2 linked regions of the Prochlorococcus marinus str. MIT 0919 genome follow. The protein of the gene in region 1 interacts with the protein of each later gene in a pairwise test. Links are inferred from orthologs where the notes say so. Each region holds a gene or a part of one and is shown on either strand. Other genes may lie near its edges.

Region 1 (15,893 bases):
AATGTGGACAAGTCTTGGCTGAAGCAAGTCAGGCAAGTGAATTTGGTGGTCAGATACGTTTACGAGATTCAATAGGTGATTCGCGGGAAGTGCAAATTGTCACTACATCTATGACACTCGATGATTTTAAATTATTAGAAGAGTCGACTCACTCAGGAGAGATATGGAATCTTGAAGCTCAAGATGGCACAAAATATCGTTTAAACACGGCCCCTGGCAGCAAAATTAGTAGTGGTGAAGTGATCGCTGAGCTGGCAGATGATCGGTTCCGCACAAAAACTGGTGGATTGGTCAAATATGCACCTGGGCTGGCAATTAAAAAGGCAAGATCAGCCAAAAATGGCTTTGAAGTTAGTAATGGTGGAACCCTAATTTGGATCCCTCAAGAAACACATGAAATTAACAAGGATATTTCGTTGTTGATGATTAAGGACCGTCAATGGATTGAAGCAGGTACAGAAGTTGTTAAAGATATTTTTAGCCAAACTGCTGGCATAGTCACTGTTACTCAGAAAAATGATATCCTTCGGGAAATTATTGTTCGTAGTGGAGAATTTCACCTTTGCAATGAATCTAAAGCTTTAGAGCGATTTGAAGATGAAGGGCAGATGGTTAATCCTGGAGAAACCATTGCCAAAGGACTTAAAGCAGAGTTTATGTGTCTTGTTCAAACTGTTGAATCTAAAGAGGGTAAAGGACTTTTATTACGACCCGTCGAGGAATATACAATTCCTGATGAGGCTCAATTGCCTGAACTTTCCCATGTCAAGCAAGAGAAAGGACCTCACTTAGGTCTTAAAGCTACACAGAGACTTGCTTTTAAAGATGGGGAATTAATTAAGTCTGTAGAAGGAGTTGAGTTGTTGAAAACACAATTGATCCTTGAGACATTCGAAACAACTCCTCAGATGACGGTTGACGTTGAAGTCTTACCAGACAAAAAAGCGAAGACAATTGATCGATTGAAGTTGGTTATTTTAGAAAGTATTTTGGTTAGACGAGACACAATGTCTGATTCAAGTCACGGTTCGACTCACACTGAACTTCAAGTGAAGGATAATCAGATTGTCAATGCAAGGGATGTAGTAGCAACAACTCAGATTTTGTGCAAAGAAGAGGGAGTTGTACAATTGCCTCAGACTGCGGAAGGGGACCCTATTCGTCGACTTATTGTTGAACGAGTAGAAGACACTACAGTCTTAACTGCTAAAAATTCACCTCTTCTTAAAGTTGGTCAAAGAGTCGTTGATGGGGAGCTCCTTTCAGAGGGAGAACCAATCCAATGCTGTGGAGAAGTCGAAAATGTCAAAGGGAATAAGGTTACTCTCCGATTAGGAAGGCCTTATATGGTCTCCCCAGATTCAGTGTTGCATGTTCGTGACGGAGATTTAGTACAGCGTGGTGATGGATTGGCATTGTTAGTTTTTGAAAGGCAAAAGACTGGAGATATTGTTCAAGGTTTACCTCGAATTGAAGAGCTATTAGAAGCTAGAAGGCCAAGAGATTCAGCTGTGTTATGTAAGAAGCAAGGCGTTGTCGAGATCAAGCAAGAAGATGACGAATCAATAGTTTTGAAAGTTATAGAGAGTGATGACTCCTTGTCTGAATATCCAATACTGCTTGGAAAGAATGTAATGGTAAGTAATGGACAGTCAGTTAATGCAGGCGAATCTTTGACAGATGGACCAATTAATCCTCACGAACTTCTTGAGTGTTATTTCGGAGATTTTAGAGATAGAAAGCCACTTATGGAAGCAGCTCAAGAAGCAATTGCAAAACTTCAGCACCGATTAGTTAATGAAGTTCAGAACGTCTACAAATCTCAAGGGGTTTCTATTGATGATAAACATATCGAGGTAATAGTACGCCAAATGACCAGTAAGGTACGAATAGAAGATGCTGGCGACACTACTCTTTTACCTGGGGAACTAATTGAGATTAGACAAGTTGAAGATACTAATCAGGCTATATCCGTCACTGGTGGTGCGCCTGCAGAATTCACACCAGTTCTTTTAGGTATTACTAAGGCCTCATTGAATACGGATAGCTTTATTTCTGCTGCTTCATTCCAAGAGACGACTAGGGTACTTACAGAAGCTGCGATTGAAGGTAAGTCTGATTGGTTAAGAGGCTTAAAAGAGAATGTGATTATTGGCCGACTTATTCCAGCAGGTACAGGTTTTAGTGGATTTGTCGAAGAATTAAAAGCAGAGGCAGGACCTCATCCAGATATTCTGGCCGAAGATCCTGCAGGCTATAGAAGGATTCAAAATTTAAGACCTGATTATACGGTTGATATGCCTGCATCAGCTGCTGTAAGTTCTACGTCAGTACTAGATGACCCTAGTGATGAAGATCTAGAAGCCACAAGAAGTAGGCATGGTATAGATCCTACTGCGAGTAATTTTGCTGCATTTGTAAGACCTGATGGAGAAGATCAAACACAGGAAGATCAGATGCCAGATCCAGCAGCATTAGAGGGACTTCAAGAAGAGGGCTTACTTTCAGATGAGTAAGAAAATTGAATAGGCATTAAAACTATGTTTTAACCTTAACTTAATTGTAGCTATCACAAATTAAATGCTTAAACCAAAACTAATTCCAAAAAGGACTTTGCCTAAATATGGTTTTCATGGACATACCGAGAAATTAAATGGTCGGTTGGCAATGATAGGATTCATTGCTTTGATTATATTAGAAGTTAAATTGGGACATGGTTTATTAGTAAGGTGATTGCTTCAGTATCAAAAGCAGAAAAGATTGTTTTACTAGGCAGAAATATTAGTCAGCTTGAGAAGCTTGCAAAGGATCATGGAGAGTCAACTTATAGAGGACGTCAATTGCATGAATTTGTGTATGGAAAGGGTGTAAAAAGTATAGAAGATATTTTTGTTTTACCAAAGTCATGGCGTAATTCTCTAAACAATCAAGGTTTTCAAATAGGACGTCTTAGAGAAATTAAACGGTTGGAAGCAAATGATCAAACAATAAAATTATTACTTGGAACTACTGATGGAGAAATTATTGAAACTGTTGGTATTCCTACAAAGAATCGTTTGACTATTTGTGTTTCCAGTCAAGTTGGTTGTCCTATGGGATGTAAATTTTGTGCTACTGGGAAAGGAGGTTTACAACGTTCTTTGGAAGTCAATGAAATTGTTGATCAAGTTCTGAGTACTAGAGAAGCATTTCAGCGACGAGCTTCCCATGTTGTTTTTATGGGGATGGGGGAACCTTTATTGAATATTGAATCTGTTTTGGATTCAATTAGTTGTATGAATACTGATTTGGGTATTGGCCAACGTCGTATTACTCTCAGCACGGTTGGTGTGCAAGGCACTCTTTCTCAGTTAGCTGAATTAGCTTTAGAACGTTTAGGTCGTGTGCAATTTACGCTCGCGGTCAGCCTTCATGCGCCAAACCAAAAACTGCGTGAAATGTTAATACCTTCTGCTAAGTCGTACCCGATTAGAGACTTACTTGATGATTGCAAGCATTATTTCTCTGTTACTGGGAGGAGAGTAAGTTTTGAATACATTTTATTAGGAGAAATTAATGACCAGATTCAACATGCAGAAGAATTATCTGATCTCATAGGTGGCTTTCAGAGTCATGTGAACTTAATTGCCTATAACCCAATAGATGAGGAAGATTTTCAACGACCTTCACTTGCAAGAATAAGGAAATTTATGGAAGCTTTAAGAAATAGGGGAATTGCAGTAAGCCTTAGATCTAGTCGAGGGCTGGATAAGAATGCAGCCTGTGGTCAACTACGGCGACAACATGCGTCTTTGATTTAGCTTTTCTTAATCAAGCTTTACCTCATGGGTAATTAAACAAATTTATGGCATTCATTGATTGGTTAATTCTTTTTGGCTATTTAGTAATCACTTTAATATTGGGTGTAGGGCTTTCCCATAAAAATCGTTCTGATACTGATTATTTCGTTGCAGGCCGCAGTTTGACAGGGTGGCTAGCGGGTGCTTCGATGGCAGCGACTACTTTTTCAATTGATACTCCTCTTTATGTGGCTGGAGTTGTTGGGACTCGAGGACTCCCTGGTAATTGGGAATGGTGGAGTTTTGGCTTTGCTCATATCGCCATGACTATTGTCTTTGCTCCTTTGTGGAGGCGTACTGGTGTAATGACTGATGCGGCTTTTACAGAGCTGCGGTATGGGGGCTCCTCTGCAGCATGTTTGCGAGCTGTCAAGGCTTTTTTACTTGCTATACCAATTAATTGTATAGGCATTGGCTATGCATTCTTGGCTATACGTAAGGTTGCAGAAGCATTAGGAATAGTAGATGGTCATCTTGTATTTGGACCCATCAGTGACACTCTGCTTTTCCTTATTGCTGTAGCAACACTATTGCTTGTTTATACAGTTGTTGGAGGGTTATGGGCTGTTGTTGTTAATGACTTTATTCAATTGATTTTAGCTCTCATAGGTGCATTTGCACTTGCTTTTGTAGTGATTCATGCTTCAGGAGGGATGGGACAAATGCTATCTCAACTTAAAGATTTAGAAAGGCCCGAACTACTCTCGATTTTCCCTTGGAGATGGACAGAAAACCGTTTTGAATGGATTGGTGGAGCTGGTATGAGTGTCTCAACGTTTTCAGCATTTATTGCTTTGCAATGGTGGAGTTTTAGACGCAGTGATGGGGGAGGAGAGTTTGTTCAAAGATTGCTTGCCACTAAAGATGAGAAACAAGCAAAGTTTGCAGGATGGGTATTTCTAGTTGTCAATTATCTAGTGAGAAGTTGGTTGTGGATTATCGTTGCTCTTGGTGCGATTGTGCTTCTTCCAGCGCAACAGGACTGGGAGATGAGTTATCCCACGCTTGCAGTTCAATATCTGCCTCCAGCCATATTGGGGATAGTAGTTGTGTCACTGGTGGCAGCGTTTATGAGTACTGTGAGCACTTCAATTAATTGGGGAGCAAGTTACTTAACGCATGATCTTTATCAACGGTTTTTAAGACCATCAGCTCGGCCAAAAGAATTGCTTTTTTTAGGCCAAATAACTAGTTGCATGTTGCTTGCTTTAGGCATTCTTACCGCTTTAATAAGTGACAGTATCGGAACTATTTTTCGTTTAGTAATAGCTATTGGAACTGGTCCAGGAGTTGTGCTTGTCCTGAGGTGGTTGTGGTGGCGGGTTAATGCGATAGCCGAATTGGCAGCAATGATATCTGGTTTTGTTGTAGGACTTACAACATCCATAGTCCCAATTTTCAGGATAGAAGACTATGGCGTCAAACTGCTTTTTACAACTGGATTTACAGCAATTATTTGGTTAATGACGATGATGTTAACCCCCCCAGAATCAGATGAGGTTTTAGAAAAATTTGTAATCCAAGTTAAACCACCAGGACCTGGATGGAAGGTCTTACGAAGGAAGTTAAATGTTGAACCAGTTGATTCTCTAAAAGATTTATTTATAAGCTTTCTTATGAGTATTGGAATACTTTTTGGTGCTCTTTTTGCGTCAGGGTCTTTCTTGCTACATCAGGAAAGGGGAGGTTGGATTGGGTTAATAGTGTGTGGTTTTTGTCTTGTTTCTACCAATAGAAATCTATTTAGAAGAACTTTTTTTAAATTATAAGTTTGGATATTTCTAAGATTGAAGCAAAATGGTTGAAAATGTATTTCAATTGTGAGTTTTCTTCGTTCAACAATCTTGCCAATACTAATTGTAGGTCTATTTGCAGTGGCCTTCTTGGCCGTAAGTGCTCGGATTTGGCTTCCTGGTGACATGCTTGCTCCCGCACCAGTTGGTTGAGTTGCTAAGACTTTTAGAATGAATTTATGACTCAAGAGAATTTCAACTTGAATGATGATGGTCTTTTGAAAATGACCATTGATCCGGAAGTCCTTGCTAAAGAATTAGCAGCTGAACTTCAAGGGGATCCTTTGGATGATATTGATTTAGATGCTCTAGATTCAGATCAAGCAAAAGTTGCAAATGATTGTGAAGCAGGTCTTAAATGGTTGCAACAAGGTCATGAAGAACGTTTACAGGGATTAAGAGTGTTTTGCGAGCACAGAGATCCCAGGTCTTTGCCTTTGTTAGTACCTTTATTGTCAGAACCTTGTCCAGTGGAGAGGATGAGCGCTGTTTATGCCCTTGGTAGGAACCCTTCAGCTCGTGCAGTGAATATTCTTCTTGAACTCTTAGAGAAAGACGAGAATGCATATGTAAGGAAGGCTGCTGCATGGAGTTTGGGTAATTATTCAAATGCACCAGTCATGAAGCCTCTTATTAATTCTTTAAAAACAGATATAGCAGCTGTACGTTTATGGGCGGCTAGCTCTTTAGCTGAAGTTGGCTTAAGTTCTACTGCTAATGCCACTGAAGTTGTGACTGAGTTATTAATAAGCTTGAAGATTGATGATGAACCAGTTGTGCGAAGTAATTGTATTTGGTCACTTGGGAGATTATATGAACTAATTTCTGAAAACTTCAAGGTTGAATTCATGGATGCTTTAATTTTCTCTTTGCTTAATGATTCGGAAGCTTCTGTTAGAGATGAGGCTCGAGTTGTATTGGAGCAAATAGATACACCTGAGGTTCAGGCTCGAGTAAAATTGGCCCTTGAGGAAAGGAGTTTGTTTTGATTTGTGATTTTTAATATTTCGATGTTACAAATGAACTCACTACTTTGACCCATTTTATATAGCATTTAGTACCTTCATTTTCTGATGCATGCCTCAGCGCATTTTGCGATTTCGAATTCGTCAAGATGGCGTTGTTGAAGAATCGGTTGATGGAGTGGTTGGAAAGTCATGTAATCAGTTGACAGAGAGGATCGAGGCTGCAATTGGCAGCGTTGAAAATCGAGCTCTGAAAGCAGAGGCTTATCTTGAAGAAGAAGTTCAATCTCAGTCAATTTCACTAGAGATCTCCTGATGTCCCACTTCAGTACTGTCAAAACTCAGCTACGTAAAAGAGAGCCCTTGCTTCAAGCACTCCATAATCTTGGATATGTCCCGCAAGAGGGAGAACAGCTTGTTAGAGGCTATAGAGGCCAAACAGTGAAGGCTCAAATGTCAATTCAAATGCCTCATGGCGGTGATATAGGTTTTCGTTGGAATGAAACTTCAAAAGCTTATGAACTAGTAACAGATTTAGATCTTTGGAAACAGCAAATTCCCGTAGATAGGTTTTTAGCAAAATTAACTCAACAATATGCTTTAACAACAGTACTCACCGCAACAGCTGAAGAAGGATTTGAAGTAGCAGAAACAAAGAATAATGTTGATGGTTCAATTGAAATAGTTGTTACACGCTGGGACTCTTAAGCTTAACTCTTGACTAATAATTCTTCGATAGCTTTTGAGGTAAAGGTTTTCGAGGATCCCTCTATAAATGGTAGAGAACCCATCCTGGGAGGGAAGCTTCGCACAAAAGCTGTATGGGTTGATGAATCAACTTGTATAGGTTGTACTTATTGCAATTCAGTTGCGACTAATACATTTGCAATGGAAAGCATTATGGGGAGAGCAAGGGCTTTTCGTCAGGATGGAGATACTACAGAGGTTATTCAAGAGGCGATAGATACTTGCCCCGTAAATTGTATTCATTGGGTTAAATTTGAAGAACTAGATGATTTACGAGCAAAGTTGGAAGAAAATGGTGTACATCCCTTAGGAATGCTTCCAAAAATTTCAAGGCGGGTGCAGCCTTCGAGCAATTGATAGATTTTGATTAATGCAGATCAAAGTACCAACAAGACGTTTTGGACGTACTCAGATAAATATGCCAATCCTTTCTGTAGGTGGGATGCGTTTTCAGCAGAGCTGGACGGATTTATCGATTAATGCAATAGAAAATAAAAATCAATGGGAATTGGAGGCTGTATTAGAACATGCTAAGGCACATGGCTTGCACCATATAGAAACAGCTAGGCACTATGGAAGTTCTGAGCTTCAATTGGGTTTGGCAATGCAGAAAGTTGACGACTCAGAACGTATCATTCAAACAAAAATCCCACCGAGAGATGATGCTAGTGAATTTGAGCGAGAACTAGAGTTGAGTTTTCAGAAATTAAACTGTAAGAGGATTGATTTACTTGCTATACATGGTCTAAACCTTGATGAACATTTAGATCAGACAATCAGGCCTGGTGGATGCCTAGAGGTTGTTCGAAAATGGCAATCTAGAGGGTTAATAGGTCATGTTGGATTTTCGACGCATGCTGCGACGGACTTAATTATTAAAGCTATTGAGACTAACGAATTTGATTACGTAAACCTGCATTGGTATTTTATTTTTCAAGATAATGAACCTGCAATTAAAGCTGCTAATAAATTGGATTTAGGAGTATTTATTATTAGTCCTACTGATAAGGGTGGTCACCTACATTCACCATCTCCAGACCTTTTAAAATTATGTTCCCCATTGCATCCAATTGTCTTTAATGACCTTTTTTGTTTGCAAGATAAACGAATTCATACGATTAGCATAGGAGTAGATAGCCCTGCAAATTTTAAAAAGCATTTAGAAGCAGTTGATTTGCTAAATACATCTATGGAATTGATCCCAATAATTCAAAAACGTCTACTTTATGCTTCTAGAGTGGCATTGGGTAGCAAATGGCTTTCCACATGGAAAGTAGGCTTGCCAAGCTGGAATGAAACCCCAGGGGAAATTAATATACCTGTGCTGCTTTGGCTTTATAACCTTATGGAATCATGGGGGATGGAAAATTATGCTAAAACCCGTTACAGGTTGTTAGGTCAAGCTAATCATTGGTTTCCAGGAGCTAATGCTGACCATTTAGACCAAGAGGTTTGTGAAAATGATTTAAAAGAGGCTTTATATAGAAGTCCTTGGCAAGATGAAATTCCTAATTTGCTACGCAAATTAAAATATCATTTGGGAGGTGATTCTATAAAAAGATTATCAGGTACCTAACGGCCTTTTTGCTGGTATTCCAATTGATCTAGGGTAATTTAAAGGACATTTTTCTACACTCATGAGTGTGATTGCATGTCTAACTCCTTTCTCTTCAGGAAGATAAATGCTTTCTATATTTGTTATCTTTGCCTTTAAATGCTTGAGAGCGCTGTTTAGGTCGTTGTGATCACTTTGGCTCCACTGCCCTTTATATAGGATTGCTTCACCAGTTGATGTTAAAAGTGGAACTAGATATTCGGCTACGATAGGAGCGGACGATACGGCTCTGGCAACCGCTATATCATAAAATTCTCTACAGCAAGCATTTTGCCCTGTGATTTCTGCTCTTTCCGTTCTAATACGTACTCTTTCTCTTAATCCAAGTGAATCTACAATGGATTGAAGTACTTTTGTTTTTCGACTAGTTGAATCTACCAAAGTCAAATCCGCATATGGCAAAGCTATTGCAATTGCCAGCCCGGGGAAACCGCAACCTGTTCCGATGTCAACAATTTTTTTAGATGATGTTGTTTGCAATTCATTTTTTATAGGCCATAGACTATCAATAACTTGTGAGACCCAATAGTCACTTCCATAAAGAAGACGGGTTAGATTGATAGAATTATTCCATTCTTGTAAATGAGATTGCAGTTGAAGAAACTGTTGAAATTGCTTTGAGGATGGTACCCAGTTGATTGTATCCCAGATGAAGCAGGCTTTATTTGAGTAATTGTCCTTAATGGGCATAAATAAAATGCGATTTCATTTCATGCTTGTAAATTAAATATGTCATACATAAGGCTTTGATTCACTCTGGTAGCTATTACGAATTGTTGGGTGTTTCTCCATCAGCTGATCCTCAAACTTTGAGGAAGGCTTTTTATCGATTAAGTAAAGAGTTGCATCCTGATACTACTTTGTTACCAGTCGAAGAAGCAGCGCGAAAATTCCAAGAGGTATATAAGGCTTATGAATTGTTGTCAGATCCTAAACGAAGGGAAAATTATGACCGAATCCTTCGTCATGAAAACTTGGCACAAGTCAGTTCTACTAATTTCCCAGGATTGTTATCTAAGCTTTCTACTACGAAGAAATTCGAAACTTCCCCTCGGAGGAGCTTATCTGGTGGTGAGTTGCTTTCCTTATTTCTTTTGTGTGCAGCTCTTTTAATTAGTTTGTTCTTAGGTGTAGGGTTTGCTTTAGTTAATGGCCGGGAATTACAAGTTCATCCCAGCTGGCTTAGTACTCAAGAATCTTTGATTGTTATTACTCCTTTGAGACCTAGATATGCTCTCACTTCCCCCAGCTAAAACCCCTTTGAATCAACATTCTTTAGGAGCTTTAGAATTTTGGCTCTCTGAGCTTGGTGCTACAAAAAGTGAGGAAGACCCTTGCATTTGGTTTTGGGTCTTCGCGCAATGGTCAGCAGAGATAGAGGTTGGGCAAGATGAATTACGTGTAATTTGGATTAAAGGTGAGCAAAAAAGTCAATTTGGATTTCCTTATGGTCTTTCAAGGCAAGATGTGGAAGATGCCTTGAAGCAAGGACCATAAGATTTAACTTAGAGCTCCTCAAGACCTTTCTCGATAGTTGTATAACACTTTTCTAATTGTGAATCACTAATACAAAGCGGTGGGAGGAGGTATACAACATTACCAAGAGGTCTAATAAATACATCATGATCTAGTGCGTATTTTTTTAAGGCTTTCCCCGCAGCATTTAAATAGCCTCCTCTCCCGTTGGCTTTGATGTCAAAAGCAGCAATAGTCCCGGTAAGTCTGGGTTTTGTTACTTTTGGAGTAGAGACTAATTTCTGTAAATGAGGTAAGTGGCGTGATTCAAAGCTGGTGTAGGCCAAGGGAGTTTTTTCCAGAAGATCTAAACTTGCATTAGCAGCAGCACACCCTAAAGGGTTAGCTGTAAAACTATGGCCATGCCAAAATGTTAGACGTGGGTCTTCGCCTATAAATGTTTGAAAAATTTCCTCCTTCGCCATCGTGACCCCCATTGGCAAGAAACCACTAGTCAATCCTTTTGAAAGGCTCATGAGATCAGGTGATATATTTGCACGATGGGATGCAAATAAACTGCCACATCTACCAAACCCCGTCATTACTTCATCAGCTATAAGAAGTGCTTTTGATTCTTTGACAACTTTTTCAACTTTTTTTAGAAACTCTGCTCTCACCATTGCCATACCTCCAGCACCTTGTACTAAGGGTTCAAGAATTACGGCAGCAGTAGGTTTTTGTAATAGTCGTTCTAGAGATTCAATGACATTATTTTCTTTTTTTTCAACATCTGCATCTCCCCACCATGTCGCTGGCCATGGGACTCTGCTAACGGGGAATAGCTTATCTTCGAATGATTCATTAAATAAGTTACGCTCTCCAACTGCCATGGCTCCAAAAGTGTCGCCATGGTATGCGCCTTCAAAAGCAATGATTTGATGCCTTGGCTCATTTTTGTTTTGCCAATATTGGCAAGCGATCTTAAGAGCTACTTCAACAGCAGTTGAACCGTTATCAGAAAAAAACAATCTTTGGAGGCCGGTTAAATTTCCCAATCTTTTAGCCAGTCTTTCAGCTTGAGGATGCTTGAAATCAGCAAAAATGACTTGTTCTAGTTGCTTGGCTTGCTCGGCAATTGCATTTGCGACATATTTGTTTGAATGTCCGTGAAGTGTTACCCACCAACTACTTATCGCATCAATAACTGATGGCTGCCCCTCTAGTTCTAGGAGCGCATTTTTACCACTTAGTACTCGCCTCTGGGGTGTCGAAGATGCAATTTGTGTAAATGGTGGCCAGATGTTTTCATCCCAGCTAGTCATTGTTGAGTTAATTAGATTCTTAAGTTGATTTCAAGGGGCAGAGCAGTATGTTCCTAACCTTTTTAGAGTTATGTGAAGAGCTCTCTATTGATACTAGTAGTTCTTCAAATGTTTTTACCTCTTAATTATTAGCTAAAATTATTTCTCTAGCAGATTTCTAAGGCAAGTTCCAATATCTTGTCTGAGCCATTCTTTTTGAAGTACTTCTGGAGAGACGGTTTTGAATTGAGGTAATTCAGCGAGAACAGGGATATTGCCTAGTTGCTTTAAAGTTTTTGGGTTGTCTTCATGTGAAGGCCCATTGAGAACAAGACCTAAGATTGGAATGCTGCGCTTATTTAATGCCTCAATACTAAGCAATGTGTGATTCAGAGTCCCAAGCCCGCTCTTTGCAACCAGTACTATTGGTAAATCCCATTTTTTAATTTGATCAATTTGAAGTAATTGACGATTGAGAGGGACCATCAAGCCTCCTGCAGTTTCAATAATTAGGGGTTTGTTACTCAAAGGTAGTGTTAATTTGCTTTGGTGGATTAATTGATTTTCTTTTTCTGCAGCCCAATGAGGCGAAACGGGAGCTTTAAATTTATAGGCCTCTGGCAAATATCTTTCTTTAGGGAGGTTTAACAGATCGCATATTCTTTTAGTGTCCCCACCACCTTCTAGTCCACTTTGAATTGGTTTCCAATAAATACCTTCTAAACCCTGTACAAAGAGACTGCTAACTATTGTCTTCCCCACATCAGTTCCAGTGCCACAAATGATGAGATGAGGAGGCTTTGAATTCATTTTTGAGCCAAAAGTATTTGTACTAACCATGTGAGCTGTGGCTTATTAGAGTGGGTAGATTTTGGCCAATTATTATATAGCCTTCGCCAATGACTAATTTTAAGAGACTTCTTTGGGGTTGTGTGAGCTCCTACTTTTATTATTGGTTTTAATAATGAAGCAATTTCAACCTCTGTTTGAGTATACCTTTCTAATTCGTTAAATCGAATATTTTCGGTTGGGATAGCATTGGCTAGTGAAATGCTTGAAGGGAAGTTCATTGCGGTACAGATTACTTTCGCTGACTTTGCCGCAGCATGCCATTCTGGGAAGCACCCTTTGACTGGAAGAGCAATCGCTAGCCAACCGCCAGGTGCTAAAGCAGAGAACCATTGCTGAATTTTTACTCTGGGTTCGGTTAGCCAATGGAGTGCAAAGTTAGAGGCAATTAGATTTGGAGATCTTGATAAGTTTGTTGGTAGGCCTAATTCAAGATCCCACAGCTTTAGTTGCTTTTGAGGAGAATGTTGTTCAAGCATTTCCTTTGCTCCATCTACTCTAATAACTAATTGGCTAGGGTGTAAATCCTCTAAGATATCTGCTAATAAACCTGTCCCGGAACCCAGATCAAGCCAAATTCCTGGATTGATATTTTGATGTAAACATTGCTTCGCTAGCTTGTGTGCAAATATTTTTTGAATAACAGCAGATTGGTTGTAATTATCGGATGCCTCCTCAAAGTTTCTAATAATATTGCTATGCAAGTCTTTCCCCATTTTTAAGACTCCAACCAAGCTCTTACTTTTATTATTAAGTCTGATGAAATGATTGAATGTCCTTGCCCCTCTATAGTCCAATTTTCAGGTTCTTTGTTGAGGTATTTATTGAGATCTTTTAACAGATTATTTATAGTTATGGGCAGCAAAATGCGATCTTGATCTCCATTAATCACAAGAACCTTTACATTCTTTGATAATCCTTTTGGTAAAGAACTCGTATTAATTAGTAAGTTTAAGTCTGATTGAAGTCTTGCTTTCCCTTCATCTGTGATTCCCTGTTGGATTGGTCCTTCAGGTATTTGGTTTATTGAATGAGGACTATTAGCTTTTTCTAAAAAAGATAAAAGCATTGTGTTCATTGAGGACTGCTCCAAATGCTTTTGCATGCCAAGCAAGCCTATTTTCAAGGCCCGGTTCTCTTTACCGGTGGGGAGGAAGCGACTAAAACTATTTAATAAAACAATATCTGTAGCTTTACTATATATTTCCTTTGAGATGAGATGTGTACCTAGAGAGTGGCAAATTAGGACTCTCTTTGTATCCATGCCTTTGCAAGTGTCGTTAACCCATGATGGATTTAAAGGCTTCCTTTGCCCGTAGCCTCTTTCTCCACTTTGCCAAAACCATTTATTTGCAATGAAATAAGGTTTCCACTTTGCCCATTTATTGCTATCACTGCACCAGCCATGCATAGCTATTACTTGTTTCATTTTGAGCCTAGTGAAGACAATAGCTTTTCAAGAGTGTCTGACGGGAGATCTTTTCTTAGTACAAGTCTTAAGCGTGATGTCTCTTCTGGAACAGTAGGGGGTCTTATCGCAAAGCTTAGTAGACCTCTTGTTTCTAATTTATCTTGATATTCAAGAGTAAGTTTATCTTCTCCAATAATTAACGAGAGTATTGGTCCACTGCCAGGGGGTGTGTTCCACCCTTGTTTTGCTAAAGCCTTTCGCCAATTTTGAGATTCTTTTTGGAGAAGGTGTCCCCAATGTGGATTCTTTTTAATTAAATTCAAAGCTTCCAATGCCGCCGCTGCTAATGGAGGAGCAAGTGCTGTTGTATATCGAAACGCCCCACTAGTTTGAATAAGAATATCTCTAATTGACTTGTTACTTGCTAAAAATGCTCCACCACTGCCAAAGGCTTTCCCAAATGTTCCACTAATGATCTTTACTGGTTCTGAAATCTCGAAGCATAAACCCCGTCCTTTAGATCCCATAACCCCAAGAGCATGAGCTTCATCAACTATCAGATTCGCATTGTATTGATTGCATAAGTTAGAAATTTTCTTTATTGGAGCAGTAGTCCCTTCCATGCTGAAAAGACTTTCCGTGAGTACTAAAGGATTCTGATCAATATGCTCTTTAAGAATTCTTTCTAGATGATTCATATCATTATGGATAAATCGTTTCAGTCTTGCCCCACTTGCTTGTACACCAACTAATAAAGAATGATGTATCAAACGATCTGCTATTACTATTTTGTTCCGATCTGTCAATGCAGTAACAGCTGCAATATTTGCTTGGAATCCACTTGGGAAAAGGAGAACCGATTCTCGCTGTAACCATTCGCTTAATGCATTTTCAAGCTCTAAATGTATTGGTCTACTTCCAGTTAAAAGACGCGAACCACCAGAACCAACCCCTTCAGATTTCATGATCTTGTTGGCTGCTTCAATGACATTTGGGTGCCGACTTAAGCCCAGGTAGTCATTACTTGCAAGGTCAATAAGAGTAGTTTTTTCTTTGTCAGGATAGATGGTGGTTAATTCTGTTGAGTTCTTTCCTAGAGCAAGGGTCCTTAGCTTTCGAATTCTTGATGGAGGGATTTTGTACATTTTTTTAGTTTGATGTCAAAGGCATTACCCGTTTCAATGGATGAATTCAAATTTAGTATTTGGATACCTTAATCTTCTTGGAATAATTCAATTAGAATAATTGCTCTTAGCTCACTAAGATTAGATTAATGAGTTCAGGGGGAGTGTTACGACTTCAGGCGACGTCGTTAATAAGATTCTTGATCCTCAAGAAATCTTCCCATTTGAATTGGATGATTTCCAGTTAGAGGCTATCGATGCTTTAAATCAAGGTCATTCAGTAGTGGTGAGTGCTCCTACTGGTTCTGGAAAAACATTGATTGGTGAATATGCTATTCATCGGGCTATTGCTCATCGTCAAAAAGTTTTTTATACAACCCCCTTAAAAGCACTTTCAAATCAGAAGCTTCGAGACTTTAGAAATCAATTTGGCCCAGAGAATGTTGGGCTGATGACAGGTGATCTAAGCATGAATAGAGAAGCATCGGTTGTTGTGATGACTACTGAGATTTTTCGCAACATGCTTTATGCAGAAATTAATGACGATGTTGACCCTCTCCTGGATGTTGAAACAGTGGTGTTGGATGAGTGTCATTATATGAATGATTCTCAACGAGGTACTGTATGGGAAGAGTCAATTATTCATTGCCCCTCTACTATTCAGCTTGTTGCGCTCTCTGCCACTGTCGAGAATGCTGGTCAACTTACAGATTGGATAGAAGAAGTTCATGGCCCAACAGAATTAATTTTTAGTGATTTTCGACCTGTACCATTGGAGTTCAGTTTCTGTAGTG
Region 2 (15,886 bases), 200 kb from region 1 along the record:
GAGTTCCCGAGCTGGATCTCGTTATGGGACCCCAACATGCAAATAGGTTGGAAACTCTTTTAAATAAAGTTGACACTGGTCAACAAGTAATCGCAACCGAAGAAAGTCAAATATTAGAAGATTTGACGACTGCTAGAAGAGATAGCAACGTATGTGGATGGGTAAATGTTATTTATGGATGTAATGAAAGATGTACATATTGTGTAGTTCCAGCAGTGAGAGGGAAAGAACAATCAAGAGTTCCTGAAGCAATCAAAGAAGAAATAGAAATACTTGCCGACAAAGGCTATAAAGAAATAACACTGCTTGGACAAAATATTGATGCGTATGGGAGAGATTTACCAGGCATAACTTCTCAAGGGAGAAGAAAAAATACATTAACTGATTTACTTTATTTTATTCATGATATCGAAGGGATCAAACGCATTAGATTCGCAACGAGTCATCCAAGATATTTCAGTTCTAGATTGATACACGCTTGTTCGCAATTACCAAAAGTTTGCGAGCATTTTCACATCCCTTTTCAGAGCGGTGATAACGAGATTCTTCAAGAGATGGGTAGGGGATACAAAATAGAAAAATACAAAAGAATAATCTCTCAAATAAGAGAATTGATGCCGGATGCTTCTATCAGTGCAGATGTAATCGTTGCTTTCCCAGGAGAAACCAATCATCAATTCCAAAAATCCCTTGAACTTGTTGAAGAAATTGGTTTTGATCAATTAAATACAGCAGCTTATTCACCTAGGCCCAATACACCTGCTGCATTAAGACCCGATCAAATTTCCGAAGAAGTAAAAATAGACCGCTTAAGAAAACTAAATGCTTTAGTAGAGAAAACAGCCAAAGAAAGAAATAAACGCTATCAAGGACAACTAGAAGAAATCTTAGTCGAAAGTATTAATCCAAAGGACAGTAGACAATTAATGGGAAGGACAAGGACAAATCGACTAGTTTTCTTCCCAGGAGAAGATTCTAAAAGCAAATCGTATAAACCAGGAGATTTAGTTAACGTAAGGATCAAAGAAGTTCGATCCTTCTCGTTAAGCGGGGTAATTGCGATATAAAAAAGACCTTTTACCGAACACTTAATTTCGATTTTATATGTCTAATCCCCTAATAAAAGTAGGTATTATTTTTGGAGGTGCTTCTAGGGAACACAATGTCTCCATTAAATCGGCAATAGCAATAGCAAACTCCTTACAAACAAGAACTAATTCAAACCGTTTCAAAGTGATTAACAATTATATTGATCACAAAGGTAGATGGTGGGGTGATCCGGTAGCAGCTAAAGCATTAGGGAAAGGGTATGAATTGAAGGAAGAAGATCTTCCAGACCCATTACCAAAGGAAGGGTTTAGAGCTCTACCGAAATGCACAGAAGAAGTAGACGTATGGTATCCAATACTACATGGACCTAATGGAGAAGATGGGGTAATTCAAGGGCTTTTACAATTAACAAGCAAACCTTTTGTTGGGTCTGGAGTCTTAGGCTCTGCGTTAGGCATGGATAAAATTGCGATGAAAATCGCTTTCACAGCAGCAGGTCTACCTCAAGTCCCATACTGTGCTTGTGAAGCAAATGAACTATTACAGCCAGATAGTCTTTTGTCGTTAATTAAAAGAATTGAGAACCAATTGGGATACCCCTGTTTTATAAAACCTGCCAACCTGGGGTCTTCAGTTGGTATTAGCAAGGCATACAAAAGAGAACAACTTGTAAAAGGCCTAGGAATTGCATCATCTCTTGATAAAAGAATTGTTGTCGAGAAAAGTGTTATTGCTAGAGAACTTGAATGTGGTGTTCTAGGCAAAAAAGACATTCGAACTTCATGTGTTGGTGAAGTTCGACATCATTCAGATTGGTATGACTATGAAACTAAATACACGGAAGGTTTGAGCAAAACCTTGATTCCGGCACCTATCTGTGAAGAAACAACGAAGCAAATTCAAAACTTAGCTTTAAAAGCATGCAAAGCTATTTGTGCCGAAGGTCTTGCAAGAGTTGATTTTTTCTATAGAGAAGAAAGCAACCAAATCTGGATCAATGAAATAAATACTTTGCCTGGGTTTACCAAACAAAGCATGTATCCAATGCTATGGAGAGAATCTGGGTTAGAGATGCATGAATTAGTCTCAATATTAGTTGAAACAGCTAGAGAATGAATTAGTTTGATTTCACTGGTGCCTAGAGAAACACTTTTACTAAAACTATGACTCATGGCTTGCTCTGGTTCCCTCTATTAATAGTTTTTTTACTTTTAGCCTCGCTTGGGTGGATAGAAAGAAGAAGGCAAAATCTTTTTAGAAATTGGGCTAAAGATTCAGAACTGGCAAAGCTAGATAGTTCTGGTGCAGCACGATTAAAAGATGGAATACTTTGCTGGAGCAGTTTCGAAGCAGGAAAATTCAGCGACCAAGACTCTTTTGAAATTAAACAATTAGAACTTGTTGAACTCATGGCGCTTAGCTCAGGCGAAGCACCTCTTACTAGTGAATCCCAAGGCCAATGTCGATTAAGATTAATCGGCTGCGGAAAAGAAATAGATGTCCCATTTTCAGATGCTGAAAGAGCTCGGCAATGGATGGGGCAACTTATGGGAAAAGCCCGTTGTGATCTATGAAGAAATTAAAACCGAAGAATTCATATGATCCAAATCTTCCCTCTACATTGATTTATCTTTGGAGAGTTTTCTTTTTTATTTTCGCATCCTCATTTTTAAGTTTGTGCTTAATCAACAATGGCTGGGAAGAAATTAATGCAGAGAATATTCAAATTAAAGGCAACAACTATATACATAAGAAAAGAATTGTCAGACATTTAGGAATCAAACTACCCGTCCCATTATTAGAAATAAACCCTAAGCAAGTTGAAGAAAGTCTGCTGAAAAAACTTCCCATAAAAGTAGTTAGGTCTAGCCGGAGGATCTATCCTCCAGGGATCTACCTTGAAATTCAAGAGAGAGAGCCAGTAGCAAAAGCAACTCGCATTGGCCCACAAGGGATTGAGCAAGGGTTGATAGATAAAGATGCCCATTGGATAGAGCTTGGTGATCCTCTTCAGTCAAGGTACAAAATCAACGACCTGAGTCTTTCTATTGATGGCTGGATGAAAAGTCATCAAAAATGGATTGCATACATTTATCAAAACCAAGACAAGCTAAGAAATCCTCTGCAAAAAATAATTTTGTCCCCAAATGGAGAAATCAGTCTTAAAACTAAAGACTTTGAACTAATTGAATTGGGCTACAACCCTTCTATCCTTAGAGAGCAAGTTTCAACAATTGTTTATCTGACAAAGAACTTACCTAAAAGGTTTACAGACGATTTACAAACGACTATTGATTTAAAAGATCCTTCTAGGCCTAAATTACTTTTCAAATAAGATAAATTAGGCTCCCTAGCCTTAATTAGGATTTTATTTTCAAAACTAAGGTTAAAGAAAAGTCAGTGATCACTGATTTTACGCCCACTTATATCTAGACTTTATTGAAAAAGCCAACAGAACTCTCTCACTAGTTCATAATGCACAAAAAATTAGTATTTAAATCCTTCATATGGTCATGGGCATGGGCAACAATTTAGGGCTTTCCAACGTTGAAGGCATTCAACCAAGTCAAAACGCCCGGATAGAAGTAATTGGTGTTGGAGGTGGAGGCAGCAATGCTGTTAACCGAATGATTCTCAGCGACCTAAAAGGGGTCTCATATCGTGTCCTTAATACAGACGCTCAAGCGTTGCTTCAATCCTCTGCTCAGAACAGAGTTCAACTTGGTCAAACTTTGACTAGAGGCCTAGGTGCTGGAGGGAATCCAAGCATTGGCCAAAAAGCCGCAGAAGAATCTCGTGCTGATCTTCAACAGGCACTAGAAGGGGCAGATTTAGTATTTATTGCAGCGGGCATGGGAGGGGGCACTGGCACTGGAGCCGCGCCGGTGGTAGCTGAAGTTGCCAAAGAGACTGGAGCCCTTACCGTTGCCATTGTTACCAAGCCCTTTAGTTTTGAAGGGCGGCGAAGAATGCGTCAAGCCGACGAAGGGATAGAAAGACTTGCAGAAAATGTTGACACATTAATTGTCATACCAAATGATCGATTAAAAGATGTCAATGCAGCTGCTCCTCTCCAAGAAGCCTTTCGCAATGCAGACGATATACTAAGAATGGGCGTCAAAGGCATTAGTGACATAATCACTTGTCCTGGGTTGGTAAATGTTGACTTTGCAGATGTTCGATCTGTCATGACTGAAGCTGGAACGTCTTTACTTGGCATTGGTTTTGGCTCAGGACGATCTAGGGCTGTAGAAGCCGCTCAAGCTGCAATAAATAGTCCTTTACTTGAAGCCAGTCGCATTGATGGTGCTAAAGGATGTGTTTTAAATATTACTGGAGGCAAAGATATGACCTTGGAAGATATGACATCAGCATCTGAAGTGATTTCAGATGTAGTGGACCCAGAGGCAAATATTATTGTAGGTGCAGTTATTGACCCGGAACTTGAAGGCGAAGTCCAAGTAACTGTCATAGCAACTGGATTTAATGGCAGCCAGCCTTATAAAAATCAAAGGTCAAGCTCTAAACTGACACCTCAATCTCTTTATAGGCAAAATACAAACAAAGAACCTGGAGCAAGTATTCCTGAATTCCTTAGACTCAGACAAATTCGAAGAGAGTCTGATACTTAAGTGTTGAATTTTAGGTGACCCGGATTCCACGCCTGCTTTAAGCATCCCGTTTGGCTGCTACCTTCCGGTCCTGACCAGATATAGGCGTTAAAGCCGCATGGGCCGAGTCTCCTAAATTTTAGCAATTACTCCCCCTTTAGCAGAAAAGCTAAATGATCCCAAAGGAATTAGTTCGATTCAAAGAACTTAGAAAACCAATCACAATACTTACTGCCTGGGATAGTATTTCATCCTCAATAGTCGAAGATGCTGGGGCAGATGTAGTTCTAGTAGGGGATTCGTTGGCAATGTTTGTCCATGGACATACAACAACATTGCCCATAACACTTGAACAAATGCTTCATCATGCTCAAGCCGTTGGAAGAGGGTTTAAAAATCCAGTTGATAAGCAACCTTTAGTAGTTTGTGATTTACCATTTCTCAGCTATCAATGCGGAGAAGATAAAGCAGTTTCAGCTGCTGGCACTTTACTTAAAAACTCATGTGCATCTGCAGTAAAACTTGAAGGCGCTGAAAGAGAGGTGCTTACAGTTATAAATCGATTAATTCGTATGGGTATTCCAGTAATGGGGCATCTTGGATTAACTCCTCAATCAGTAAATAATCTTGGGTACAAAAGACAAGCTGAAGATCCTATTAGCCAAAACAAACTCATTGATCAAGCAATTCAATTGGAAAATGCCGGATGCTTTGCAATCGTTCTAGAGCATGTCCCAGATAACATTGCAAAGAATCTAAGAGAAAAATTGATTATTCCCGTTATTGGAATAGGAGCTGGAGATCATTGTGATGGGCAAGTAAGAGTAACGGCTGATTTACTAGGGCTCACAGACAAGCAGCCCCCCTTTACAAAGCCCCTAATAGAAGGAAAAGAATTATTTAGTCATACTCTTAAGCAATGGGTAAAGCAACAGCATCTTTAGGAAGGGAATCCCACCACAAAAGCATTTCCACAAGCACATGATTACTAACATCCATTCCTTCAGGATCGTGAAGAGCAAATCTTGAGCCTTTACGCTGTATCCATCCCCTTTTCAAAGAATCCTTCCAATACTTTTCTAATTCTTCTAAGAATGCTTTTCTTTGAATTGGATTCCAACCCCAATCTTCAGCTAATTCTTCAAAATCAATTCCTTCTCTACGACGAAGTCCAACAATGAAAAGCTCATCCAAATCGATTGGCTGTTGATATAAATGCTGCAAAGATTTATCAAGACCATAAGTTTCTTGAGTTAATAACCAAGCTTCATATTCAGAGCGTTTCTTTGGTCTATGCAATCTTTTACCCCAGGGGCAACTAGCAGCACCTAAACCTACCCCCCACCAACCTGCTCCACTCCAATAAACTCTGTTATGCCTGGAAGCATGTCCAGGCAGAGCATAATTTGAAATTTCATATCTGGCATAGCCAGCATTCTTCAACTTAGAGCTAGTTAATTGAGCTACATCCGCTGCAAGATCATCATTGGGTAAGTTCAATTCTCCACGAAGTTTTCTCCAAGCGAAGACTGTTCCTTTCTCAATAGAAAGATCATAAATAGAAAGGTGTGGTGGACAAATTTCTAAAATCATTTCCAACTGTTTTTCCCAAAAAGCAAGATTATGTCCTGGAAGGTTTTGAATAAGATCTAAGCTCCAGCTATACATTTCACCTTGCTCAAAAAAAGCAGAAATCCATTCGCAAGAGTCCAATAATTGATTGGAATCATGGCGTCTACCAAGCGAAGCTAAAACTTCATTATCAAAACTTTGCGCCCCAAGGCTTACTCGATTAATTCCAACACCCAGATATTCTTGAAGTTTTTGCTTATTAAAACTTGCAGGGTCTATCTCTAGAGTAATTTCAGCACCATCTTGAAAGCCAAAATGTCTTTCAAGGCGACCCAACAATGCAGATATTTGCTTTGGACTCAAAATAGAAGGAGTTCCACCGCCTATATAAACTGTTGACAAAGGATAAGCTTTGGGAATCAAGGCAACTTCTCTAAAAAGAAGTTCTAAGTAAGCTTTAACTGATGCACTGCCTGAACCAAATTCTCCATCTGCAAAATCTCCTAAAGGGACTATAGGAAAGTCACAATAGAAACAGCGTCTATGACAAAAAGGAATATGCACATAAATACTTCTGGGACACTTCACAGATATACCTATAAATCATTCCGCAAAGGTATTCGTATCTTTATTGGCGAATGCCTGGTATATGAATCATGCTGCATGTACAAAAGAACAGGTCCCTAATCTTAATTTCATGGTGGGATTGCTAGTCCTCATTCTATTCTTGATTGCTGGGATAGCCAGTGCTTGGTTTGGTCGTGATTTTATACCAGAAACTTTATTTGATAATTTCCAAAATCCCGAGATTCTGATCTCAAGCATTGGAGGATTAATAGGTCTTATCACAGGAATATTGTTTCAGCAGTTAAATAAAAATCTTACCAAGCAAACAAAAGATACTCCTACAGATCTACTTGTAAGTCGCGCATTAGGTCTAATACTTGGTCTTCTTGTAGCAAATTTAATTTTAGCTCCAATACTTTTATTGCCTCTTCCAAAAGAAGTTTCTTTCATAAAGCCCTTAATAGCAGTTCTAAGTAATATTTTCTTTGGAGTTCTAGGCTATAACCTTGGCGAGATTCACGGAAGAACATTTCTTAGGCTATTGAATCCAAATAGCACAGAAGCCCTTTTAATTGCAGAAGGGATTCTTACTCCTGCAAGGGGTAAGATTCTAGATACAAGTGTAATTATTGATGGCAGGATTAAAGGCCTACTTGATTGTGGACTAATTGAAGGGCAAATAATTGTTGCTCAAACTGTCATTGAAGAATTGCAAAAACTTGCCGATTCAAGCAATACAGAGAAGAGGTCAAAAGGTAGGCGGGGACTTAAGTTACTAAATAATTTGAGGGAAAGTTTTGGAAGAAGACTAGTTATTAATTATACGAAATATCAAGGCAATGGTACCGATGATCGACTTTTAAAACTAACAGAAGAAACCGGGGGGACATTAATTACTGCTGATTTCAATCTTGCTCAAGTTGCACAAGTTAGAGAACTCAAAATCTTAAATCTTAGTGATTTAGTTATAGCACTGAGGCCAGAAGTACAACCTGGTGAAAAATTAAACTTAAAAATCGTTCGAGAAGGGAAAGAAGATACACAAGGAGTCGCTTATCTTGACGATGGGACAATGGTAGTAATTGAAGGTGCTAAGAAATTAATAGGAGAAAGATTAGAAGTTATCATTACTGGAGCTCTCCAGACACCATCGGGAAGAATGATTTTCGGGAAACTGGAAAGAGATCTTCCTGCTAACAAATCTGATAAAAAAAAGCCCTCTTCTGGTCAGTAATAGCTAGGCTCAAATCCTGGACAATTTGTTTCATATGACAGTCTCTGCTCCTTACTACGGTGATTCTTCAGTTCTAAGAACACCGCCACCTGATTTACCTTCATTACTTCTTAAAGAACGAATTGTTTACTTGGGGCTGCCTTTGTTTTCTGATGATGATGCAAAAAGGCAACTTGGAATGGACGTAACCGAATTGATTATTGCTCAACTTCTATATCTTGAATTCGACAATCCGGACAAGCCAATTTATTTCTATATCAACTCCACAGGAACGAGTTGGTACACAGGAGACGCAATTGGATTTGAAACAGAAGCTTTTGCCATCTGTGACACTATTAGCTATATAAAGCCACCAATTCATACTATTTGTATAGGTCAAGCGATGGGCACCGCAGCCGTAATCCTTTCTGCAGGGACAAAAGGACAAAGAGCTGCCTTACCTCATTCATCAATTGTTCTTCACCAACCAAGAAGTGGCGCACAAGGACAAGCAACAGATATACAAATTCGTGCAAAAGAAGTTATTCACAATAAGCATGCGATGCTTGAAATCCTTTCAAAAAATACAGGGCGGAGCATAGAGCAACTATCTAAAGATTCGGACAGAATGAGTTATTTAAACCCTCATCAAGCTGTTGAATATGGATTAATTGACAGAGTTTTAAAAAGTAGAAAAGATTTACCGACTTCCCTACCAGCCAAAGGATCAACCTCTTGAGAATGATGCCTCCATAAAAACTTACTTGGTCAATCTCTTTAATTCCATTACCTAAATCATCATCATGCCAATTGGTACTCCAAGTGTTCCGTATAGACTTCCTGGAAGTCAATTTGAACGATGGGTAGATATTTACACAAGACTTGGCGCAGAAAGAATCTTATTTCTCGGTCAAGAAGTTAACGATGGTGTTGCGAACAGTCTCGTAGCTCAGATGCTTTATCTTGACTCTGAAGATAGTACAAAACCTATTTATTTGTACATAAATAGTCCTGGAGGTTCTGTCACTGCAGGTCTAGCCATATACGACACTATGAAATATGTAAAAAGTGATGTAGTTACAATATGCGTTGGGCTTGCGGCTTCGATGGGTGCATTCCTTTTGTCAGCTGGTACTAAAGGGAAAAGACTCGCGTTACCCCATAGCCGAATAATGATTCATCAACCTCTAGGAGGGACCTCACAAAGGCAAGCAAGCGATATAGAGATTGAAGCCAAAGAAATACTGCGCATCAAAGAAATGCTAAATATTTCGCTGGCTGAGATGACAGGTCAAAGCTTTGAAAAGATTGAGAAGGATACTGACAGGGACTACTTTCTAAGTGCTTCAGAAGCCAAAGAGTATGGATTAATTGACAAAGTTATCTGTCATCCAAATGAGGCTTAGTAATCTAATAATCACAATATTTCTTAGAATTATCAAAAGTTTTTTTAGAAGCGTTTAAAACTTATACGCTATCTTTCTAAAGCTCTGCACTAATAGAACACTAAACCTGCAACCGAATGGCTCAACTCTTTTACGATTCAGATGCTGATCTAAGCCTCCTCAATGGGAAAACTGTTGCAATCATTGGCTATGGATCGCAAGGACATGCACATGCTTTAAACCTTAAGGATAGTGGTGTCAACGTTGTTGTAGGCCTCTACGACGGAAGCAGGTCTGCCAACAAAGCAATCGCAGATGGGCTGGAAGTATTAAGTGTTTCAGATGCCTCGGAAAGAGCTGACTGGATAATGATTCTTTTACCCGATGAGTTCCAAAAAGATGTTTACAAGAATGAAATAGAAAAACATCTAAAGCCTGGCAAAGTTTTAAGTTTTGCCCATGGCTTCAACATTCGTTTTGAATTAATCAAACCGCCATCCTTTGTTGACGTGGTAATGATTGCTCCTAAAGGCCCCGGACATACGGTGCGTTGGGAGTTCCAAAATGGTCAAGGGGTACCAGCTTTATTTGCTATTGAACAAGACTCTTCAGGTAAAGCAAGAGATCTTGCTATGGCTTATGCAAAGGGTATAGGTGGTACCAGAGCAGGTATCTTGGAAACCAACTTCAAAGAAGAAACTGAGACGGATTTGTTTGGGGAACAGGCTGTTCTATGTGGAGGACTATCTGCATTAGTCAAAGCTGGTTTCGAAACTCTTGTAGATGCTGGTTATCAACCAGAACTGGCCTATTTCGAATGCTTACATGAAGTTAAATTGATTGTCGATCTAATGGTCAAAGGCGGTCTTACTGCTATGCGCGATTCCATCTCAAATACAGCTGAATATGGCGATTATGTTTCCGGACCTAGGCTCATTACTTCAGAGACTAAAAAAGAAATGAAAAAAATCCTTCAAGATATTCAAGACGGAACATTTGCAAAAAATTTCGTGAAGGAATGCGATGCAGGTAAACCAGAAATGAAAAGGATACGAAATGAAGATGCCTCTTTACCTATTGAACAAGTAGGCAAAGGTTTGCGTTCTATGTTCAGCTGGCTAAAAACAGACTGACACATCCTATTTCGTTAATTTTTGGCGCCATATTGCTTGATTTAGCAATAGGAGATCCTCGGCCACTTCCCCACCCTGTAGAGGTTATGGGGTTAATTATCAATAATTTAAGAAGAGTAGTTGAGAATTTAGCTAGAAATAATCATTTAGGACTAAGGATAGGAGGTTCATTTATAACTTTCGTTATATTCTCTATTACAATTCTCATTGGATGGATTACTGAACAATATTTGCTTTACAGACTTTCACTGCCACCTTTTATTAGTTCAACAATACTTATATTTTTTTTAGCAAGTTCATTGGCAGCAAAAAGTTTATCTAAAAGTATTTTAAAGGTAATTGATAACTTAAACAATCAATCATCCGAACAAAGAATCGAGAAAGCACGTAAAGAGCTAAGCCAAATTGTCGGAAGAGACGTCTCGCTATTAAACGAGAAAGAAATCTTGAGAGCAACTGCAGAAACTGCAAGCGAAAATGGTGTAGACGGAGTTTTTGCACCTCTTTTTTGGATGGGAATAGGAGTATTTTCTTGGCAAGTACTATCTCCTTCTTTACCTGGTCCTTTAGCTTTAGCTTTAGGGTTTAAAGCCAGTAGCACGATGGATTCTATGCTTGGCTACAAGAAAGGAACCCTTAAGTGGCTTGGGACTGCAAGTGCAAGACTTGATGACCTATTAACTTTTATACCTTGCAGATTAGTCGTTATAACATTGCCATTAGTCACGAAGAAATGGAAAGACACACCTTATCTAATAAGGCATGCAATCAAAGATGGTTCTAAAGATCTATCTCCAAACTCAGGTCTTTCAGAAGCAATTTTTGCTTACTGCACAGAAATAAAAATGGGCGGGGAGAATATATACAAGGGCGAAACCATAACCAAGCCAATTCTTGCGGGAAATTGCAGCGAAGCAGATCAAAAAGGTATTTTAAAAATTTTAAACCTGATTATTAGACTTGAAATATTATGGCTATTTTTAATAGGTTTTATATCCCTTATTCTTAAATAGATTTAATTCAATAAGCTCCTCTATCTCTTGGAAACAATAAAACAAAAATGGTTCTTATAATTATTCTAAAGTCCATCAAAAGACTCCTTTTGCGTACATAAGCAATATCTAGATCTACTCTTCTTTTATAACTTAAATTATTTCTACCACTAATTTGCCATAAGCCAGTTATACCAGGCTTTATAGCATTGACTTCATTCATACATTCTCCATAACGAATTACCTCTTCCTGGATAATAGGCCTAGGACCAACAACACTCATATCACCTTTTAATACATTTATAAATTGAGGCAACTCATCAAGACTTGAACGTCTAAGGAATTTACCAACAGGTGTCACACGTGGATCATTTCGAATTTTAAAATCTCTCTCAAACTCTTCCCTAAAATTAGGATGATTTTCAAGAAGATTATTTAAAATATCTTCTGCCTCAGGGTACATAGTACGAAATTTTATACATCCAAATTTAGATAAATTACGGCCAACCCTTTCTTGTTTATAAAAGACTGGTCCAGAAGAGCTTATTTTCACAAGTAAACCTATTAAAATATATACTGGAGAGCCTATTAACAGGACTGTCAGGGAGAAAACAATGTCTCCTGCCCTTTTAAGGCTTCTATCATACGAATGCTTTGTTTTTACCATTTTAAAAATTTAATACCAAATAGAATTGACAACAGAAGTTTATTTTATGCTTACATTCATTAGATGTTTCACCTTAACGTCAAACATAGCAATTATATGTTCTTAAGGCACTCTCATTATTCTTCAGTTTGAGAGTAAAATCCCAAATGGTCTTTATATGACTTCATCAAGAAGGAAGAAAGGCGATTGGAAAACACTTCTGGTCGAAAGTTTTGCGCCCAATTATTAATTCTTTCAGAACTTAATTTTGTGTATAGTTTTTGTTCCTCAAACCAAGAAACTGCATCAAACAAAGATTTTTCAGTTTGCTCTGGGAATAGCACTCCAGTGGAGGCAGTTAGATCCTTTTCAAAATATCTAACTGTATCTAAAAGCCCTCCTTTCGCCAATCCGATCACAGGCGCTCCTGCCGCCATAGCTTCAACCGGAGCTATGCCAAAGTCTTCTATACCTGCATATACATAAGCTCTACATCGTTCCATCAACCTTTCCACCTTCTCCTTTGATTGGAACCCAAGAAGCTCGACAGTAGGGCCAGCAAGTTGTTTTAAATACCCATAATCAGGACCATCCCCTACAACAATTAAAGGTAAGTTCAGCAAATTAAAAGCTCGTATTACAACATCAACTTTCTTATTTGGAACAAGTCTACAAAGACATAAATAGTAATCATCCCTATCTCTCTGATATATAAACCGCTCAACGTCAACTGGGGGATGGATAACAATGGCTTTACGGTGCCAATACTTCATCACCCTTCTCGCCGTAAACCGCGAATTGGCTATAAAGCAATCAACCCTTTGAGCACTAAGCTGATCCCATTGTCTAAATTTATGCAATTGGAACCTAATCAAAGGTTCCAAACCAGCTTGACTTAACGAAGATCGTTCCAAGTAAAGATTCATCTGATCCCAGGCATACCTTGCTGGCGTGTGTACGTAACTAATGTGCAACTGGTCAGGCGACGTAATAACTCCTTTGCCTACGAGGTGACTACTACTAATCACAAGGGGGAATTCAGAAACATTTATTTGCTCAATTGCATATGGCAAAATTGGCAGGAATTTCTGTACGTTATTTGCTCCAAAAGGCAATTGTTGAATCAAACTGGTTTGAATCGACCTTCCAAAAAGCCAACTTTCTTTCCTTTTACTTTCACTCTCTGTTAAAGAGAATAGTTGAGCTTGACTACCTAGAGAAGAAATTAATTTATCAATAGAACAAACAACCTGCTCGGCACCTCCAACCGATCGAGATAAGAACCATTCATGCACAAGTGCAATGTTCTTTGGTAACACATTAGATTCTTTTGAGATCAAACTCTAGGGCTCCTGTAAAACCTTCTCAAAATAGTTAGGTACAGTTTATTCATAACAAGAAAGAATTTTAAGATATAAAAAGTGCAGAAATGAAATTGACAACAAGGCTATTGCAAAGAGAAGCCACCAATCAAGCTCTGAGGTATATCGCTACTTATAAGAGAAAGGAATATTAAGCCACTAGCGAAGGATACTAAAGTGACATATCTCACATAACCTGTTTTTCTTGGCAGGCGAAAGTACGAGGTTGTTAACAGTAAAATAACAATTAGGCCAACAGTGATCAAAGCAACCTCAGAGGATTTATCTACAGCTAAGTGTAGTTTTAGGCTTTGATTTAAAACATCAGCCTGCCAATCAAGAACTATTCCAGATTCATGGCTCAATAATAAAAATAGGCTGATTAATGTTGATGTTAATATACTAATAATAGATAAAAAAGTAACAGGTTTAGAAAGCCTGTTCATTGTTCTATTAAATAGCAGAAGCAATAATGCTATAAAAACAGAAATAGCCAAAGGGGATGCTGGGATCAACCAAGAAGCTTCAAATAAAGAATGCATTAGCGTGCTTTACTTCTAACTGCAAACCCAAGCTCCTTAAACAGTTCAACAGATCCTATTAACGCAAGTACTGCAAACGAAACACCGCATACAATTGGAACAATAGCTTCCATGACTAACCTCATTTAATTAAGTCCTAGCAAGAAACGATGTAAATGACCATATAATTTAAGAGAAGTCAAAAGTTATTCAAATACCAGTCTAAGGTTATCTATAGAATGACATTAGAATACAACCAAAATACTTCTTTCAAAAGTGACTTACTACATTTGTCTTTTTCTAATTATCCTTCTTGTTTCTTATACAGGGTATAGATTAAATGCACATGAGAAGAATTATTTAACTAGCAAGTCGGTTCGAATGATAAAGAAACTCAGAAAAAAAAGAAAAAGACGTAGGAAGAGCAAATAGAATTGATTGGTAATTTAAAAATCCTTTTTGGCAATGACTAAACCAAGCAAAGAGCAAGAAGAACAAATAATCAAACAAACTATTCAAAAGAATAATGAAACAGCATTAGAGAGCAGAGAGAATGCAAGATGGCTAGATAATTCAGGACAATCTGTAGACCAAGTTTTTGGCTTTAATGAAAATGCAGAGTTAGTAAATGGAAGAGCAGCTATGTTTGGCTTCTTGATGCTTATAGTAACTGAAATAGTCTTTGGCGGACAAGCCGCAACTCATAGTATATTTGGTCTAGGTTAACTCACCATCTTTATAAGAGTTTCTAAACTATTTAATTAATCTAAATCATTCTAAATAACCATGAAAAAAGAAGATTGGCTTGGGATTAGCTATGTATCTATTTGGGTAATAATATGGGGAACTCTTGGTTCTTTAATTGATTACCCTTTGCTTCAAAAGAATATCTACGCTGCCGGATCAACAGGGCAGTATTCAACATTTACAATAACAGCTTTAATATCGATTGTTATAGGGGCCCAACTCTTCTCTAATTTCATGAATAAGTTTGGGAAATAAAATTAGTCAAACTCATACAAGTTAATCAATACGAAAAAAACGTTTTTTTTAATATCTATATCTTTTCAACACTTTTGCAGGCTTCTCATCTAAATGATCCTCAAAAAGCAACCATTGCCTTGTTTCAAGATCATGGTCGCAGCCAAATTTCTCATCCTGAGCAAAGCTGATTTTGAGGTCAGAGTGACACCGTTGGTCAGCCTCAAATGCCGATAAAAATTTAGGAGAAAAATATAAGACCCCCACGAGAACAGCAGTGAAAAATAAAGTTGCTATTGAAACTATGGCAGCAACTTTCATTCTTACTATTAAAACTTAAGAAAGCCTAGCTAAAAGCTTACAAATTAACTTTTCAAATATCAATTGTCCAAATTACACGTCAAATCACATCCTAATAGCTCACTCTTCTCAAGCTTTTCAAGAATTCTTGCCATATCTACGGCTGATAATTCTCCATCATTTCCCCACTTCAGAGTTGTTTTCCTCTGAATCGACGATTTACCACTCTCAGGACTTTTCTTCTCTTGAGGAACCATACCCCCCCGGTAGCAATCGATACATTTAACGCCAAAACACCACTTTCTGGCTTAAATCTTTAGCATTCTTCATCTTTGTCTCAAGTGGAACGCCTCCCCCAACTGTCACTGTGACAGTTGAGCTAGTTGCAACAAGGGAAGTTGTAACTTCGAAGGCATTCGCAATAATGGTCTTGTGAGGAGTTGAGCTTCTCTAAGGAGTCGAAACTAGGAAAGACTTCCTTATTGAATCTCAAAGAAACCCTGCCTTCGGCAGGGTTTCTTTTTGTCTATATGTAAATTGAGCAATTAAATCGC

Evidence for each region.
Region 2: the proteins of rlmN (region 1) and ftsZ interact in binary tests that used the Escherichia coli proteins (3 or more experiments, as listed by UniProt). The link is inferred for Prochlorococcus marinus str. MIT 0919 from one-to-one orthologs.

What each region holds. Positions count from the first base shown.
Region 1 is NZ_CP114779.1:913,871-929,763, reverse strand. Bases 1,921-4,764 are described here. They hold rlmN (23S rRNA (adenine(2503)-C(2))-methyltransferase RlmN), read left to right. Parts: upstream 1,921-2,729; coding sequence 2,730-3,800; downstream 3,801-4,764. Other genes in these bases: O5635_RS05240 (sodium:solute symporter family protein), read left to right, coding at 3,845-4,764; O5635_RS05250 (high light inducible protein), read left to right, coding at 2,581-2,733; O5635_RS05255 (DNA-directed RNA polymerase subunit beta'), read left to right, coding at 1,921-2,516. Also shown: more of O5635_RS05255, read left to right, coding at 1-1,920; more of O5635_RS05240, read left to right, coding at 4,765-5,608; O5635_RS05235 (hypothetical protein), read left to right, coding at 5,660-5,785; O5635_RS05230 (HEAT repeat domain-containing protein), read left to right, coding at 5,812-6,621; O5635_RS05225 (DUF2997 domain-containing protein), read left to right, coding at 6,710-6,913; O5635_RS05220 (DUF1257 domain-containing protein), read left to right, coding at 6,913-7,305; O5635_RS05215 (ferredoxin), read left to right, coding at 7,315-7,701; O5635_RS05210 (aldo/keto reductase), read left to right, coding at 7,715-8,920; 16S rRNA (guanine(527)-N(7))-methyltransferase RsmG, read right to left, coding at 8,909-9,649; O5635_RS05200 (DnaJ domain-containing protein), read left to right, coding at 9,706-10,212; O5635_RS05195 (DUF3143 domain-containing protein), read left to right, coding at 10,190-10,456; bioA (adenosylmethionine--8-amino-7-oxononanoate transaminase), read right to left, coding at 10,465-11,736; bioD (dethiobiotin synthase), read right to left, coding at 11,875-12,525; O5635_RS05180 (methyltransferase domain-containing protein), read right to left, coding at 12,522-13,280; O5635_RS05175 (hypothetical protein), read right to left, coding at 13,283-13,993; O5635_RS05170 (aminotransferase class I/II-fold pyridoxal phosphate-dependent enzyme), read right to left, coding at 13,990-15,120; O5635_RS05165 (DEAD/DEAH box helicase), read left to right, coding at 15,245-15,893.
Region 2 is NZ_CP114779.1:725,127-741,012, forward strand. The notes cover bases 2,786-5,622. They hold ftsZ (cell division protein FtsZ), read left to right. Parts: upstream 2,786-3,563; coding sequence 3,564-4,682; downstream 4,683-5,622. Other genes in these bases: O5635_RS04035 (cell division protein FtsQ/DivIB), read left to right, coding at 2,786-3,385; panB (3-methyl-2-oxobutanoate hydroxymethyltransferase), read left to right, coding at 4,835-5,605; hemW (radical SAM family heme chaperone HemW), read right to left, coding at 5,574-5,622. Outside these bases: tRNA (N6-isopentenyl adenosine(37)-C2)-methylthiotransferase MiaB, read left to right, coding at 1-1,067; O5635_RS04025 (D-alanine--D-alanine ligase family protein), read left to right, coding at 1,105-2,166; O5635_RS04030 (hypothetical protein), read left to right, coding at 2,214-2,624; more of O5635_RS04035, read left to right, coding at 2,621-2,785; more of hemW, read right to left, coding at 5,623-6,797; O5635_RS04060 (PIN/TRAM domain-containing protein), read left to right, coding at 6,931-8,034; O5635_RS04065 (ATP-dependent Clp protease proteolytic subunit), read left to right, coding at 8,069-8,752; O5635_RS04070 (ATP-dependent Clp protease proteolytic subunit), read left to right, coding at 8,817-9,419; ilvC (ketol-acid reductoisomerase), read left to right, coding at 9,536-10,531; adenosylcobinamide-phosphate synthase CbiB, read left to right, coding at 10,549-11,544; O5635_RS04085 (sugar transferase), read right to left, coding at 11,552-12,190; O5635_RS04090 (glycosyltransferase), read right to left, coding at 12,307-13,506; O5635_RS04095 (hypothetical protein), read right to left, coding at 13,617-14,072; O5635_RS04100 (chlorophyll a/b-binding protein), read left to right, coding at 14,517-14,777; O5635_RS04105 (hypothetical protein), read left to right, coding at 14,838-15,053; O5635_RS04110 (hypothetical protein), read right to left, coding at 15,102-15,353; O5635_RS04115 (hypothetical protein), read right to left, coding at 15,413-15,589. UniProt on the Escherichia coli protein: Essential cell division protein that forms a contractile ring structure (Z ring) at the future cell division site. The regulation of the ring assembly controls the timing and the location of cell division.